2 regions of the Butyricimonas sp. genome follow, and region 2 is predicted to be linked to the other one. Evidence: riboswitches for the same ligand, from Rfam matches in the RefSeq annotation. Region 2 holds a riboswitch; the other holds the start of a gene.
What was found. A riboswitch is a leader RNA that binds a small molecule or an ion and turns the genes downstream of it on or off. The one in region 2 is predicted to bind cobalamin.
Positions count from the first base shown of each region.

Region 1: it holds a riboswitch for cobalamin, as region 2 does, so the genes downstream of both, QVC79_RS06110 (TonB-dependent receptor) here and QVC79_RS05690 (ABC transporter substrate-binding protein) in region 2, are expected to answer to the same signal.

Region 1 covers NZ_JAHZBP010000003.1:264,862-272,173, forward strand. The annotation lists gene QVC79_RS06100 (PepSY domain-containing protein) at 1-1,455, opposite strand, end outside; gene QVC79_RS06105 (sirohydrochlorin cobaltochelatase) at 1,463-2,389, opposite strand; gene QVC79_RS06110 (TonB-dependent receptor) at 2,399-4,639, opposite strand; cobalamin riboswitch at 4,696-4,904, opposite strand; cobalamin riboswitch at 4,949-5,150, shown strand; gene QVC79_RS06115 (TonB-dependent receptor) at 5,258-7,312, shown strand, end outside.
Region 2 covers NZ_JAHZBP010000003.1:158,987-166,298, reverse strand. The annotation lists gene QVC79_RS05705 (hypothetical protein) at 1-479, opposite strand, end outside; gene QVC79_RS05700 (hypothetical protein) at 750-1,403, shown strand; cobalamin riboswitch at 1,636-1,841, shown strand; gene QVC79_RS05690 (ABC transporter substrate-binding protein) at 2,005-3,093, shown strand; gene QVC79_RS05685 (FecCD family ABC transporter permease) at 3,373-4,326, shown strand; gene QVC79_RS05680 (ABC transporter ATP-binding protein) at 4,323-5,078, shown strand; partial or broken gene QVC79_RS05675 (AAA family ATPase) at 5,176-5,442, shown strand; gene QVC79_RS05670 (potassium channel family protein) at 5,571-6,239, opposite strand; gene QVC79_RS05665 (TrkH family potassium uptake protein) at 6,308-7,312, opposite strand, start outside.

The DNA.
Region 1 (7,312 bases), 110 kb from region 2:
CCTGTTTTTGAGGTATTTCACCGAAAGTACGATTCCCGTGAAGGAGACAACAGCACCGCCAAGGAGAAGGGTCCAAATGACCACGGTCCATAGTGCGGGGCGCTCGACGAGAAATTTGATGTCAAGGGTGTGAAGACCACGGTAAAGCCAGCGTTTCCAGCGTCCGTTGGTGTCGTAGTGAACGGGACGGAAAGATTCAAGGTTATAGTAATAACAGTCCTTCGCCTTGTTGTCGAACGTGACCTTGTAGACAGGGAGCGGTAGAGGACGACGACGGGATATATAGTAGTTGTCGTACTCGTTCATCTTGGTGATGGAGTAGGTGGTTGAGTCCCCGGCGAGGCGTTTGACGGCAGCGAGGATCATCTCTTCCGTGATGCGGAAAGGACGAATCGTGTCAGTGGAGGCGTCCAAGGTCACTTCCTTGCTGACCGTGCGGAGACGATAGAGGGGAATACCTTGGTAGTGGGTCCACTCGATGGTTTTGACAGGATCATCCGGAGTAGCGGTGAGGGCAATGGCTTTTCGATAGTCCAAGGCATAGTCGGTAGGTGACGGGGCTTGTCTTTCAGCCGGGCTTTGGCGGAATCCGCGGGAGTCCTGTTTGCCGAAGAGCCACGAGGGAAGCGGGGCCATGGACATATAGCCGCTCAGAATCCACGTGAAGACAAATATACCGAAAAAGAAACCCGTGATGTGGTGCCATTTGAACCACCGTTTCTTGTACGGAGAGCGGAGAAAGCCTTTCCGGCGAGCGAGCCAGTAGGAACGTATGCCGAGAACGAATCCGGTAAAACACATGAACATTCCGAGATAACATGCCCAGTACATGAATTGTGTCCATAAGTTCTGGTTTCCTCGGATAACGGTGAAATACACCCAATGGGGAATGGCCCCGAACCATGCCCAGAAACGATTGTCGGAATCGGTAAACTGCAGGATATTGGCGGTTCGGGAAGAGACGTAAAGCTGGTACTTTTCCGGACCGTCGAAATAGAATTTGTAGATGGGAAATTCCCGCTTGTAGTGGGCGAGGGGTATCCACTGGTCGAGGGTGCGTAAGGTATCCATCCGGGTAATCTTTCGGTCGGCACACCAGCGAGCAGCCCGATTTTCACAGAGTGCGTAGTTAATAACGGGAGCCACGACATTCGTGTCCGCGTATAACTCAACGCTTTGGCGTCCCCCTCCTATACTGAATACGGGATCTCCATAAGGGTTGTTCAGAGAGAGTCCGTGGGTTGGCGTTTTGGCCGGGAGGCGGAGTAACACGTCTTGGATGGCGGGCAAGCCATTCGTATCAAGAATTTCCGCACGAGTGAACCGATCTTCTTGGCTTACACGGGGAAAGGAGTGGTAGATCATCACGATTCCGGATATGAACCATGAAAAGCACAGGATACAGAGAACTAACCCCAGTATCCGGTGGATATGGATAAACAATTTGGTTAACATGGGCGGGTTAGTCTATATCGTCTGTTTTCTCGTATTTCTTTTTCTTCACGGTGATGTCTTCCCGTTGGTGTTTGGTGGCGAATTTCACGTGTTGGATGAAAAGTTCCTGTATGGCGGGATATTCTCCCAGTCCTTTGAGCAGGACGTTTACTTTATAGCCTTTCTTTTCCAGTTCGTCTTTCCAGTCCCCGGCGATGTCATTCTTGGCATGATCTCCGGCCACGAACATGAAGGGTATCAAGGTCACTTCTTTTGCCTTATTCGCTTCGAGTTCGCGGATTACATCATCCATCGTGGGGTAACCTTCGATCGTTCCCACGTGGTAGTTCTTGTGTCCTTGGGCTTTCATCACGTAGTCGAGCATCCCGTAGGTTGAGTTTGCCGGGTGGTAGGTCCCGTGGCATACGAAGACGCAATCCCCTTTTTCCTTGTCCTTGATTGATGCGGCAATCGCTTTTACCACGGCTTGGTAATCCTCGGGAGAATGAAGAAGAGCTGTCCCTAAGCGAATGTCTTTGAATTTCGTTTGGTATGATGCAACTTCTTTTTGCAGGGCTTCCATTTCAATTCCTTCGATGATGTTCGTGGGTTGAAGGATCAAGTGGGTATAACCGTCGGCAATCAGTTTGTTCATGGCTTCCGTCGGGTTGGGTTTGGTCATTCCTTTTTCTTTCAGGCGGCGCATGATCATGCGGGAAGTGTAGGCTTCACGGACTTCCACTCCGGGGAATGTTTGTGACACTTTTTTGTTAATGGCCTCGATGGTCAAGGCTCGGGTGTCATCGTGAGTTGTACCGAAGTGAACCATGAGAATGGCTACTTTGTCATTAGGACCGAGAGTCTTGAATATATCGGAATGTTTGAAACCGTCGCCACCGTGGGCGAATGTAAAGATGCTTGTCAATAAGAATAGGGCTGTAAATATGTTTTTCATGGTGTTTGTTTATTTGGTGAAACGAATAACGAGACTGGCAAATAGTGTGCGTCCGGGGTTTAGCGTGGCATAGTTTACCCCGCTGGGACGATCGTCCGTCCAGTCAAAGATGTTGTCAATCCCGGCGTTGATTTCGAACAGGAAGTTACCCACGGGAGCGAAGGTGTGGGTGGTCGCCAAGTTCCAGAGCTGGTACTTGGGGGCGCTGACGTCGGTGTAAATGTCTTTCCCGGTTGTTTTGTCCGTGGTCTTTTTGTAGATGTATTTTGAACCTTGCATTCTCCCGTTGATGTTGGCCCGTAGTTTGTACTTGTTCCATTCATGGCTCCACCCGGCCCGGAAGGTTGCCGCGTGGCGTACCGATTCGCTCAGGCGGCGTCCGGAATCATCGGCGGCATACACGCAGTTGTAGGATCCGGCGGCAGAAAACCCGGCACCCAAGTAGCTATTGATCGTGACATCGAAGCCTTTGATACTGGCTTTGTCGAGGTTGTGGTACACGTTCCGGGTTTTTATCCCGTTCGCTTTATCCTCGTCGGTAACCCCAACGTCGTATTTCTCGATGATGTCTTTCACGTCGTTGATGTACCCGTTGACAGAGACATTCAGATATTTCCCGGCATATTCCACGTTGATGTTGTAGTAGTTTGCTTTTTCCGGTTTCAGGTCTGGGTTCCCGATGGTGATAGCCCCGCGGGCTTCGTAATCGTAATATAGTTCTTGTATGCTGGGGGTTTTAAAACCGGCGGCGTAGGATGTTCTGAAATTGAAGGAGCCGAGGGTGTACATCAAGGCTATTTTCGGGGTAAAGCGGTTCTTAAACATCTCGTTGTACACGTAGCGGAATCCCGGCAAAATTTGCAGGTTTTTCCAGAGGCGAATCTCGTCTTGTGCGTACAGGGCCAGCGTGTAGATCTCTTCTGGTTCTTCGAGGTTTCCGGGGTTTTTCATGTAGTCGTTCGTGTACTCGGTGCCTGCGGAGATTTTGTTGTATGAGCCGAGTTTAAACACGCCTTTCAGGTTCCCGTTGTAGTATTTTTGGCGTTTCGTCAATTCCTCGTCCCCCACGCGGAAGGTCGTGTCTTTTTTACTGACCTGTGCCACGGTGTACAGTTTGTTGTATTCGTAGTTGTCCATGTAGAGGTCCAGCGCGATGTAATCGGTGGAGTTTAGCTGGTAGCGTCCGCCCACGCCGATGTTGTAGTCCATGTAGGTTAGGTCATAGGTGTAGCCCCCGTCATCTTTTTTCTCCTGCACGGGACGGTTTACTTCCCGGTCAAAATACCCCCCTTGGGCGTACAGGCTTAGGCTTTTCACCGGGGCGTAGGTGAAGCGTTGATTGACAATGTTGGAATGGAACTTGCTGGAAGCTTCTCTTCTCGTGAGTATGGCTGTGTCCCCGTCAATCTCGTAAGGGCTTAATTGCCAGCCTCCCATCTGTCTCCTTTGGTAGGAGGTGGAAGAGGTGAATTTACCAAAGTGTAGGTCTACGCTGGCATTTTGCGAGAAGCTGGATTCTCCCCCGAAACGGGTCTTGGATTGCACGCTGATCGGGTCTTTCGGTTGTTCCGTGATGATGTTGATTACCCCGGCAATAGCGTCGGAACCATAGAGTGCGGATGCCGCTCCTTTCAGTATTTCGATACGCTTGACCCGGCTCATGTCAATACGGGAGAGGTCGGTGTTGTTGGACACGTCCCCGGCCACTTTTTTGCCGTCGACAAGGATGAGGATGTATTTGTTGCTCATGCCGTTCAGCGTGAAGTAGGAACCCATGACGGTGGGACGTATGTTGAATGAAGGATTCAGTAACAGGAGGGCATCTTCGAAGGAGTTCACGCCCGCACTTTTCAAGTCAGTACCGCTGATGACCTCGATGGGTACGGGAGAATCTTTCAAACGGCGGTGTGTTCCCGTTCCCGTGACGACAACTTGATTCAGGTTTACCGGGGTGGCCGTGAGCCGGAATAGAATGTCGTTTTTGTTGCTGTTGACTTTTATCGAGGCAACTTCGTAGCCTGAATAGCTTGCCCGTAGCGTGTACGTGCCATCCGGAATATTTTCCAGAATGAACTCCCCTTTGTTGTTGGTGGCAATCCCTATGCTTGTTCCGACCAGACGAACGTTTGCACCGATGAGGGCTTTTCCACTCTTTGCATCTGTGACTTTTCCTTTTAATGTGATCTCTGCAAACGAGGTACTTACCAAGGCTAACATGAATATCATGCCTAGCATTACAATTCTCTTCATTAGATGATGATGTTTTAAATGTTTATAATAGTATTCCTGACCCCGAGAATACGCTATTACCTATGTTTGTCTTGGCAGGTCTCCTGACTACGCCTAAGAAAAATACCTTCCCATCCGTGTGGACAGTGGTGTAAGAATCTTTCTTTGAATCTCCTTATCCGGAGAAACGGGCATCACAGTAGCGGGCACTGTTCCGGATTCTAACCGGCTTCCCTCTTGTGTGTTAATTGGGCATCAACACATCACCTAAGACGAGACAAATGTATATAATTTTTTATAAAAGGTTGTTGCCGGATGAAAAAAATGTATTACTTTCGCACCAAGTTTTGGTGCGGAACCTTCGGTCATGGAGGTAACGCTTAATAGGGAACCCGGTGTGAATCCGGGACTGTACCCGCAGCTGTAAGTTCCTTTACAAGGGATTTTGTACTTCAAATGTCACTGGTTATAAACTGGGAAGGCAACAAAATCCGGAACAAGTCAGAAGACCTGCCGAACAAGATAAACCATAGCTTTCGGGAAAAAAAGCGAGAGGGAAAAAGACGGATTTTACCTTAGACTCATGTTGCCCAAAAGACTATGTTAATAATGCTTTATTCATTATTAATATATAGTTGTATGAAAAAAGTTGTTGTATTAGCATTGTTGCTGTTTGTGTGTGTCGGTTCGCTTCTCGCTCAAGAGAACGACAAGCGAAAGAAAAAGAGTATCACGGATTCTTTATTCCGTATCGATCAGGTGGATGTGATGCAGAAAAAGAAGAGGATTGATTTGTTGGGATTGGATGTGCCTTTACGTTTCGTTCCGATAACGGTGAGCAAGTTGTCTAGTCAGATGCTTGACCGGAAAGGGATTGTCGATCTGATGGATGCCGTTAAGTTTTTGCCGGGGATTGTAGCGAAAGACAAGCAATACGGGCAATTCCAACAGTTTTCCATTCGCGGACAGGGGAGTGCGGTTGTTATGATTGACGGGATTCGCGATGAGCGGACGTTGAAGAATAACGTACCTTACGGGGATTTGGCTGCCGTGGAGTCTATCGAGTTATTGAAGGGTCCCGCTGCTATTTTGGCCGGACATTCGGCTATGGGTGGCGTGTTGAATATCGTGCGCAAGAAAGCATCTCCCGATTTCTCGGCCAACGCTCGTATCAGTTATGGTAGCTGGGATGAGAGACGAGCTACTCTTGGTTTCGGGGGAAAACTTGTGGGACCTCTCGAATATCGTGCCAATATCAATTATTCAACGGGTGACGGATGGCGTGAGGTGAATGCAAATCGTTTTTCCGTGTATGGTGTTTTGGGAGCTGATTTAGGAAAGTGGGGACGTATTGATGTGACCGGTAGTTATGCCGATGATGATTACACGACCGAGATCGGGGCTGCACCCGTTATGCCCGGTGATATGTTCTACGTGGACGGAGACAAACCGTACGCGCTGAAGGGGGATCGTCACCCGGAGGCGGATTACCGCGAGGTTTATAATGACTTTGCCAATAATTACATGAAACGGAAAGTATGGGATATGTCTGTGTCATACGTTTACCAGATCACGGATTGGATGAAGTTGAAAGAACGTTTTTCCTATTTCCACAGTGATTTGGATTATCATTGTATTGAGGGGCTTTCTTACCGCACTTCCAAAGACCCGATATACAAATGGTATTATAAAAAGTCAGAGACCGAGAAGATTTATGTTGACTTGGATACGGTTCAACGGGGAAATGCTGCCCGTCAGAACCCGTTGAATTTTAACCCGGACCATAAAAACGTGAATAACACGATCGAGTTGACCGGGAAGTTCGAGACAGGTTCCGTGTTGCATAACTACACGTTGGGATGGACGTACAATTGTTTTGATTTCGCCCAGTATAACGGTTATGGAGATGACGATTTGTGGGGGCCCGGTTTGGATGCACTTTTGCCTGTGCGGGATCCGCATATCGTGCAGGGGTGGTGGGACACGAAAGTTTCAGCCGTTTCCCTGCGCACGGAGAGAACGCATGGAATTTATTTGCATGACGTGATCGAATTTAATGATAAGTGGAAAATGATGGCATCCGGGCGTGTGGATTTGTATAGCCGGAAAACATCAAGTGCCACGATTGATGACGGGAAACAGAAATATGAAACGAAGAACAGGAAAGAATGGAAAGAGGTGGAGACCTCGGCATTCACGTATCGAGTGGGTGTCGTGTATTTTCCCATGCCTGAATTGTCATTCTACGGTTCTATTTCTTCTTATTTCAATCCTGTAACCACGACATATAGTCCTACCGTGATGTATTTGGACCGCAAGGGTAACGAGTTCAATCCTGACGAGGATGGGGGCGAAGTGTTCAAGCCGGAAAAGGGGTATTCCACGGAAGTCGGTGTACGTTACACCTTGAACGAGATGGTGGATATAAACGCAAGCGTGTTTTATATTCGTAAGTATAATATCGTGAAGAGTCTGGGAGACACGACGGTATTGGTGGATGGCGTGGCCACGGAGAAGAGTATCCGGGGACAAGTCGGAAGAGCCGACTCGCGAGGTTTTGACATTGAGGTGGTTGTTCGTCCGTTACCGACTTTACAAGTTACGGGAGGTCTCGGTTGGTCGGACTATCGTTTGCGGGAAATTGCCGAGAGCGGACGTTTCTCTAAATATAAGGAACAGAATAAAAATGTTCGT
Region 2 (7,312 bases):
AGAAAGCAATCAACGGACTCGATTTCTTCTTTCTCGTGAGTGAAAAAGATTCTCCGATTCTCCATATCAACCTCGGCACGAACCTCCGGAATCACCAACGAACCTGCGGCCACGCGCAATTTCTCGTAGTTGATCACCCCGTTAAATTCCTTGACTGCCTTCTTACGGCTATTGAAAGGTTTTTCCGGATTTGCTTTCTCCACGGTTACCGCATCCATCACGTTCGCGCTGGTAAATCCCCGAAAACCTTTCGGGTAACCGTTCCCTCCGGGAAATCCCAACTGGACGGCATCTCTCATCCATATTTTCCGTTCCGTTATCGTCCCGAAAGCCGCGGACTGTCGTTTTTGCGGCTCCTGGCTCGGTTTACGCGAGATGCTTGCCCCCCGGCAATAATTTTTCCCGTTTGGTCCCCCGTAAGTGATTACGTTACCGAACTTACCCCGAATCTTTCCAAGTGGATTTACAAATTCCGCCATATCCTGTTATTTTTATGTTTCTCGCCAACAAAGATACACAAATAAACCAATGTAGTCACACTTTCAAACTAAATAAATAAATTATTACATGTATTATTCATGAGATATAAGTGATCACTTTCGTGTAAAGCGCTATTAGAACGCTATTAAACCCCTATTAAATCGCTATATATAATAGCGTTTTAAAAGAGTTTTATTTGCGTATTAAAAATATTCTATCTACTTTTGCTCATGAATTAATACACGAGTGATTATCAAATAATTATTATCATGGAAAACACATTATCTATTCCAGTAGCTCTCTTGGCACAAGGCTCTATCCGGATCGACGGGATAACCTATTACCGACACGGCAATAAAGTTCGGGCCTGCAAATCACGACGGAGCCCTAAAAAAACAAGAACCGAGGGGGAAGAGGAATCCTCCAGCCGTTTCACGGAAGCCCGTAAAATGTGGAGAATCTATCGTCGTGCCATCGGGGATTTACCGATATGGAAACTCATGGCCAAGGAGATGGGAATAAATAAAAGCGATTCCTTATTCCATTCTCAAAACGGGGGATGTTTTCGCCCGGGAGAAGGGGTATGGGCTTTCCCGACATTCCGATTCTCGACAGGCACGCTGGATGCACCGGTGATCACGGGTGTCACAAGGGAAGGATGGTCCGTGACCCTAAACTGGGAAAATGACATTGACTGCCCGAAAGCGAGCGTGTCAGATCAAGTGTATGTGGGATATTTTTACGGGACCTTACCCCGCGCCCCGCAAATGATCACGTGTTTTAACTCGTTCCGGGGCGACGGCAAGGTGACCGTGGACATCCCGGCAGCAAAACAACCGGAAGGAACGCCCCTACACCTCTACTTGTTTTTTGGCAATAAAGATACCACCCGTTTCTCTCCAAGCGTGTACGCGGGAGTGTAATGTCCATACGCTCCCCCCTCTCTTCGAAATCGTGATTACCGGACGTTACGCCCGCGGGAATTCATCGGCATGGGGGACCTTATGACAGATATGCAAGAAGTTAAACATTATTACACGCTTGGCATCCTCCCCCGTGACGGGATTGATCATCGAAAACCTCGCCTAACAGGTGGTTCATACCAATGAAATAAAAATCTTTTATCCAATTTATTGTCTAATTAAAAATTACGACCTATTTTCGCACCGTCATAGTTTCATACACCACTTCGTGATGTATTGAATGAAAAAGGGAATCCGGTGAAAATCCGGGACAATACCCGTTGCTGTATTTCCCCCTTTTAAAGGAAAAGTTTATCGTACGTTTGCCACTGGTTAGAATGCTGGGAAGGCACGATAAAAGGGATAAGTCAGAAGACCTGCTATGACGAGGGACAGATTTGCATCTGCGGGATTCAGATGGTAATCAGGTTGGATGGCAAGGTCATTCTGTTTTGATTTACCGTTTCAGGTTTTTCCCGCTTGCGTAAAGATCTCTCTCGAAGCAAAAAACTATTATATTATGAAACGAGTTCTATTTTTATTCATGTCAATCGTTCTTCTGATGCTATCCGGTTGTCAAACGAGAACAAAGTCCACGACCGCCTTCACGAAGGAAGTTTACTCACCGGAATACGCCGCGGGCTTCGACATCATGGGAGCTGATAACACGGAAAGCACGATTATTCGCGTGCGTAATCCTTGGCAGGGAGCGGAAGGCATTGAAATGTCCTACTTCGTGGCCCGGAACGGAGAGCAGGCACCGAAAGATTTTGACGGGGTGATTATTCCCGCGGGAGCCAAACGAATTGTGTGCATGTCATCCACTTACATCGCCATGCTGGATGCCATTAACCAAGTGGATCGAGTAGTCGGAGTTTCCGGGATGAATTATGTTTCCAACCCGTATGTCCTTGCCCACAAAGAAACCATAAAAGACATGGGGGCAGAAGTAAATTACGAACTTCTTGTCGGGTTGGCCCCGGATCTCGTGTTACTTTACGGCATCGGGGACGCGCAATCAACCGTGACGGACAAATTAAAAGAATTGAATGTTCCTTATATGTACGTGGGGGAATACTTGGAAGAATCTCCGCTGGGTAAGGCTGAATGGTTGGTTGCCATTTCCGAATTAACGGATAGCCGGGAAACAGGTACAAAAGTATTTAAAGAAATACCCGAACGTTATAACAACATGAAACAGTTAACGGCAAACGTGGAAAAACGTCCTACCGTCATGCTGAACACGCCGTGGAATGACAGTTGGGCCATGCCTTCCGTGAAAAGCTACGTGGCACAATTAATCACGGATGCGGGAGGGGATTATATTTACAAGAAAAACACCTCTAACGGAGCCGAACCCATCGGGCTGGAAACAGCCTACGGGTTGATTCGCGAGGCTGACGTGTGGTTGAATGTAGGTATGGCAACAACTCTCGACGAGTTAAAGATCATGAATCCGAAATTCAAGGATGCGAAAGCCATCCAAGAAAACAAGGTCTATAATAATAACTTGCGCTTAACGCCCGAAGGGGGAAATGATTACTGGGAATCGGCTGTTGTCCACCCGGACATCGTACTCCGTGACCTGATCAAAATCTTACACCCGGAACTGGTGACGGAGGATTTGTATTATTACAGGCACTTGGAATAGTTTAGAGTTTAAAATTTAGAGTTTAGAATGAAAAAAGCATCTACCCCCACCAGCTTCCCCTTACACAGGGGGAGAGACGAATGCGAGAAGACGCTACGATATTACAATGTAGCGTATCCTCCCCCTGTGCAAGGGAGTTAGAGGGGGTAGTTAAAGCGTCCCCCCGTGCGGCTGGAATCTAAAATCATAAATCAAGAAATTAATAACGGTGATGTCATTTTCAATTTTATCGTGAAACGCAATTCGATCATATTCCTTTTCCTGAGCCTGCTGGTTTTCGTGCTGTTCGCGCTCGACTTGGTGTCGGGAGATTCGGCACTTTCCGTCGGGCAGGTTTGGAACGTGTTCACGGGTAACGAGACGGATATGACAACCCGCAATATCGTGCTGTCGATTCGATTGGTGAGGGTGATCGTGGCTGTTCTGATCGGCGTGGCGCTTTCGATAAGCGGCTTGCAGATGCAGACGGTTTTCCGGAACCCGTTGGCAGATCCTTACTTGTTGGGAGTAAGTTCCGGATCGGGATTAGGCGTTGCTTTCTTTATCCTAGGGACTCCTTTGCTGGGACTGGCACATTCCGGGTTCTGGCAGTCGGTAGGTATTGTCGGGGCCGGATGGGGCGGGGCCGTCATGGTCCTGTTACTGATTGCCATCATCAGTCGTTACGTGAAAAATATCCTTGGGGTGTTGATCATGGGAGTGATGATCGGTTACATTGCAGGAGCTATCATACAGATTTTACAGTACTTGAGTTCTGCCGAACAATTGAAAATGTTCTTCCTATGGTCGATGGGTTCCCTAGGACACGTCACGACAACGAAACTGTTTATCATGATTCCCGTGATTTGCGTGGGTGTCATTCTCTCGATTTATTGTATCAAGGCATTGAATCTTCTTCTACTCGGGGAGAATTACGCCCAAACAATGGGACTGAATATACGGCGTGCCAGAACGCTTATTTTCGTGTCAACAACGTTGTTGACCGGAACCGTGACAGCATTCTGCGGCCCGGTGGGCTTTCTCGGACTTGCCGTGCCTCACGTGGCCCGTATGTTGTTTAACGACGCGGATCACCGGACACTTTTGCCGGGAAGCATATTACTGGGAGTCGTGGCCATGTTGATATGTGATATTATTGCTAAAACACTCGTGCTACCCGTGAATTGTATTACCGCCCTGCTGGGAATTCCGGTAATTATTTGGGTAGTATATAAAAATCTTCGACCGGTATGATACAACTAGAATCTTTAACACTGGGATACGGGCAACAAATCCTGCTGGACCGGGTGTCGGCCAGCTTGGACGGGGGCGGGTTGATCGCCTTGCTGGGACGTAACGGCAGCGGGAAAAGTACCTTGCTGCGGGCCACGGCGGGGTTAGGGGAAATCAAGTCCGGGCGAATATTGCTGGCCGGGAAAGACCTTGCCGGGTTGCGACCGGAGGAACTGGCTCGCACCGTCAGTTTCGTGACTACTGAAAAGGTTCGGATTCCTAACTTGAAATGCCGGGATGTAGTCGCCCTCGGGCGGGCCCCCTACACGAACTGGGTAGGAAGACTGCAACCACGAGACCGGGAAATCGTTGATAAATCCCTCGCATTACTCGATATGTCCACCTATGCCGAACGAACAATGGACCAGATGTCGGACGGGGAATGCCAGCGAATCATGATCGCCCGGGCCCTCGCACAAGACACTCCTATCATCTTGCTTGATGAACCCACCTCTTTTCTGGACCTGCCAAACCGTTACGAGCTGGGAGTGCTATTGCAAAGACTGGCTCACGAACAAAACAAATGTATCCTTTTTTCAACCCACGAACTGGATATTGCTCTCACGCTCTGTGATTCCATCGCCCTGATCGATCGTCCGCATTTGCATTACCTGCCCACGCGACAGATGATTAACAGCGGTCATATCGAACGCCTGTTCCGTAACGAGACCATCACGTTCGACCCGAAAGAATTGCGTATACGTGTCCGGTGAAAGCCTGTTTAAGACTGGCATTAAACTTGTCGCTCATTTTCGATAATCATAGAAAATTGAGTATCTTTATTCTATTATTATCCATAAACGAACGCGCATGAGTGAGAAAATTTATCCCATAGGTATCCAGAATTTCGAGAAAATCCGAAAAGAAGGTTATTTCTATATTGACAAGACCGCCTTGATTTACCGACTGGTAAAAACAGGTAGTTATTACTTTCTCAGTCGCCCGCATCGTTTTGGCAAAAGCCTATTGATCTCCACGCTCGATGCCTATTTCTGGGGAGAAAAAGAAATCCATGACAAGCATTACGCTCAACCATTCCAATCAGACAAGCGCAAGATATTTAAAATCGGTGTAAATTTCAGTTCGAAAACAAGGAATATCGAGAAATGGATCGTGGAGTCATAACGCTCGGATTCATCCAGACAAGAGACAATCCGAAAATAGATTTATTCCACAAATTGTCTCTTGGCTATGACTCGCTTGAATCAAGCAATCTGGATTCCAAGTTTCCGGAAGTTCTTCGGATGACCGAAAAGTACAAACACATCCTTTTCAACAAAAACGGTATCATCGGACGGGTTATTCATTACCAATGATTTATCGATTTTAGCATCATAGCGTTTTAAGGCTATCAATTTTAACCCAAATTCTTCCTCGAATTTCGCATCACCTAATTTTCGCCCGATAAAACGAGGTGGAATCTCCCACTCGATAATCAAATGATCGTCATCAACAACATAAGAATCTATAGTTGTCCCCAACTCCACTTTTGTCGCAAAGAAATCGGCATACTCCCATTCCGGATTGATGGTCTCCGTGATTCCCATAGACTTCAGAATCACCTTATGCACCGGCGAAATGGCCCGTGCCACGATACGTTTCACGCCAAACTGTTTCAATAGCGCAATCACGAACAGGGAGGTCCCGAAGTCTTTCCCGAACACCACAAACACCACATCCACTTCTGTCAAAGGTAGCGTTTGTAATGCTTGTTCATTTTTCACATCCAATGCCACGGTATTCGTGATGGAATCCTTGTATAAATTAATCTTACTGATGTCAGAATCCACTCCCAACACCTCGTTTCCCCGTTTGGTCAGACGTTGCGATAATGCAAGCCCAAAATTACCTAATCCAAATACGATACACTTCATAATAATTAAAAATTGAGAATTGAAAATTGAAAATGTGAGACGGAGCTTGGTTTTCAACTTTCAATTGATTAAACGATTACGGTTTCATCGGGATACGTATAAAGTTTCACTTCCTGATAGCGGATGAAACAAGCCAAAAGGGTGATTAAGCCTACACGCCCGACAAACATGGTGAGGGCAACGATCATTTTACTTGCCACACATAAATGGGGCGTCAAATCCAAAGTCAGCCCCACCGTCCCCAAGGCAGAAACGACCTCGAAAACAGCTTGAGTCAGCGTTGCCTTCGGTTCCAGAATCACGATGACAAAAACAGCCAGAATGATCCACAGAATAGATAGTATGATGATTGAATGCGCCCGGTTCACGTTCTCCCGAGTCAATTGACGATGCGCGATAACAACCCGATCGTTCCCCGCGAGATTCGCCCATATATTTTTTAAAGCAATCACGAAGGTTGTTACTTTAATACCGCCCCCCGTGGACATCGGAGCCGCACCGATCCACATCAAGATAATCGTGAGGAAGATTGTCGGAACGTGCAACATGGACATATCCACGTTGTTAAAACCTGCCGTACGAGGGGTGACGGCCCCCATAAACGAAGTGGCAAATTTTCCCGTGAATGACATTCCGTCCAACACGTTATGATTTTCAAATATCCAGAACAAGGCTGTCCCCACGACAAGCAGGATTAAAGTGGTCGGTAACACGATTCGTGTTGTCGTACTCACGATGCGAGGTTCGTGGATCACCTTGTAATTCATACCCAACAGACATTTGATCTTATTCCGAATACCATAATGCAGGAGTCGCCCGTAATTGAACAAGATCGGGAATCCGATACCACCAAATATAATCAAAAAAGCCAAAATGACTTGCAAACCATACAAATGCCTGATCAAAGGATCATAGAGATTGCCCGGCAACGTGGAGAACCCGGCATTACAGAAAGCCGAAACACCATGAAACAAGGCGAAAAAGAGTTTATTGTCAATTTCCGCTACATCCTGCACTTGCATGTAGACAAGGTAAACACCAATTCCCTCGATGATAAACGTGGTCAGAATGAT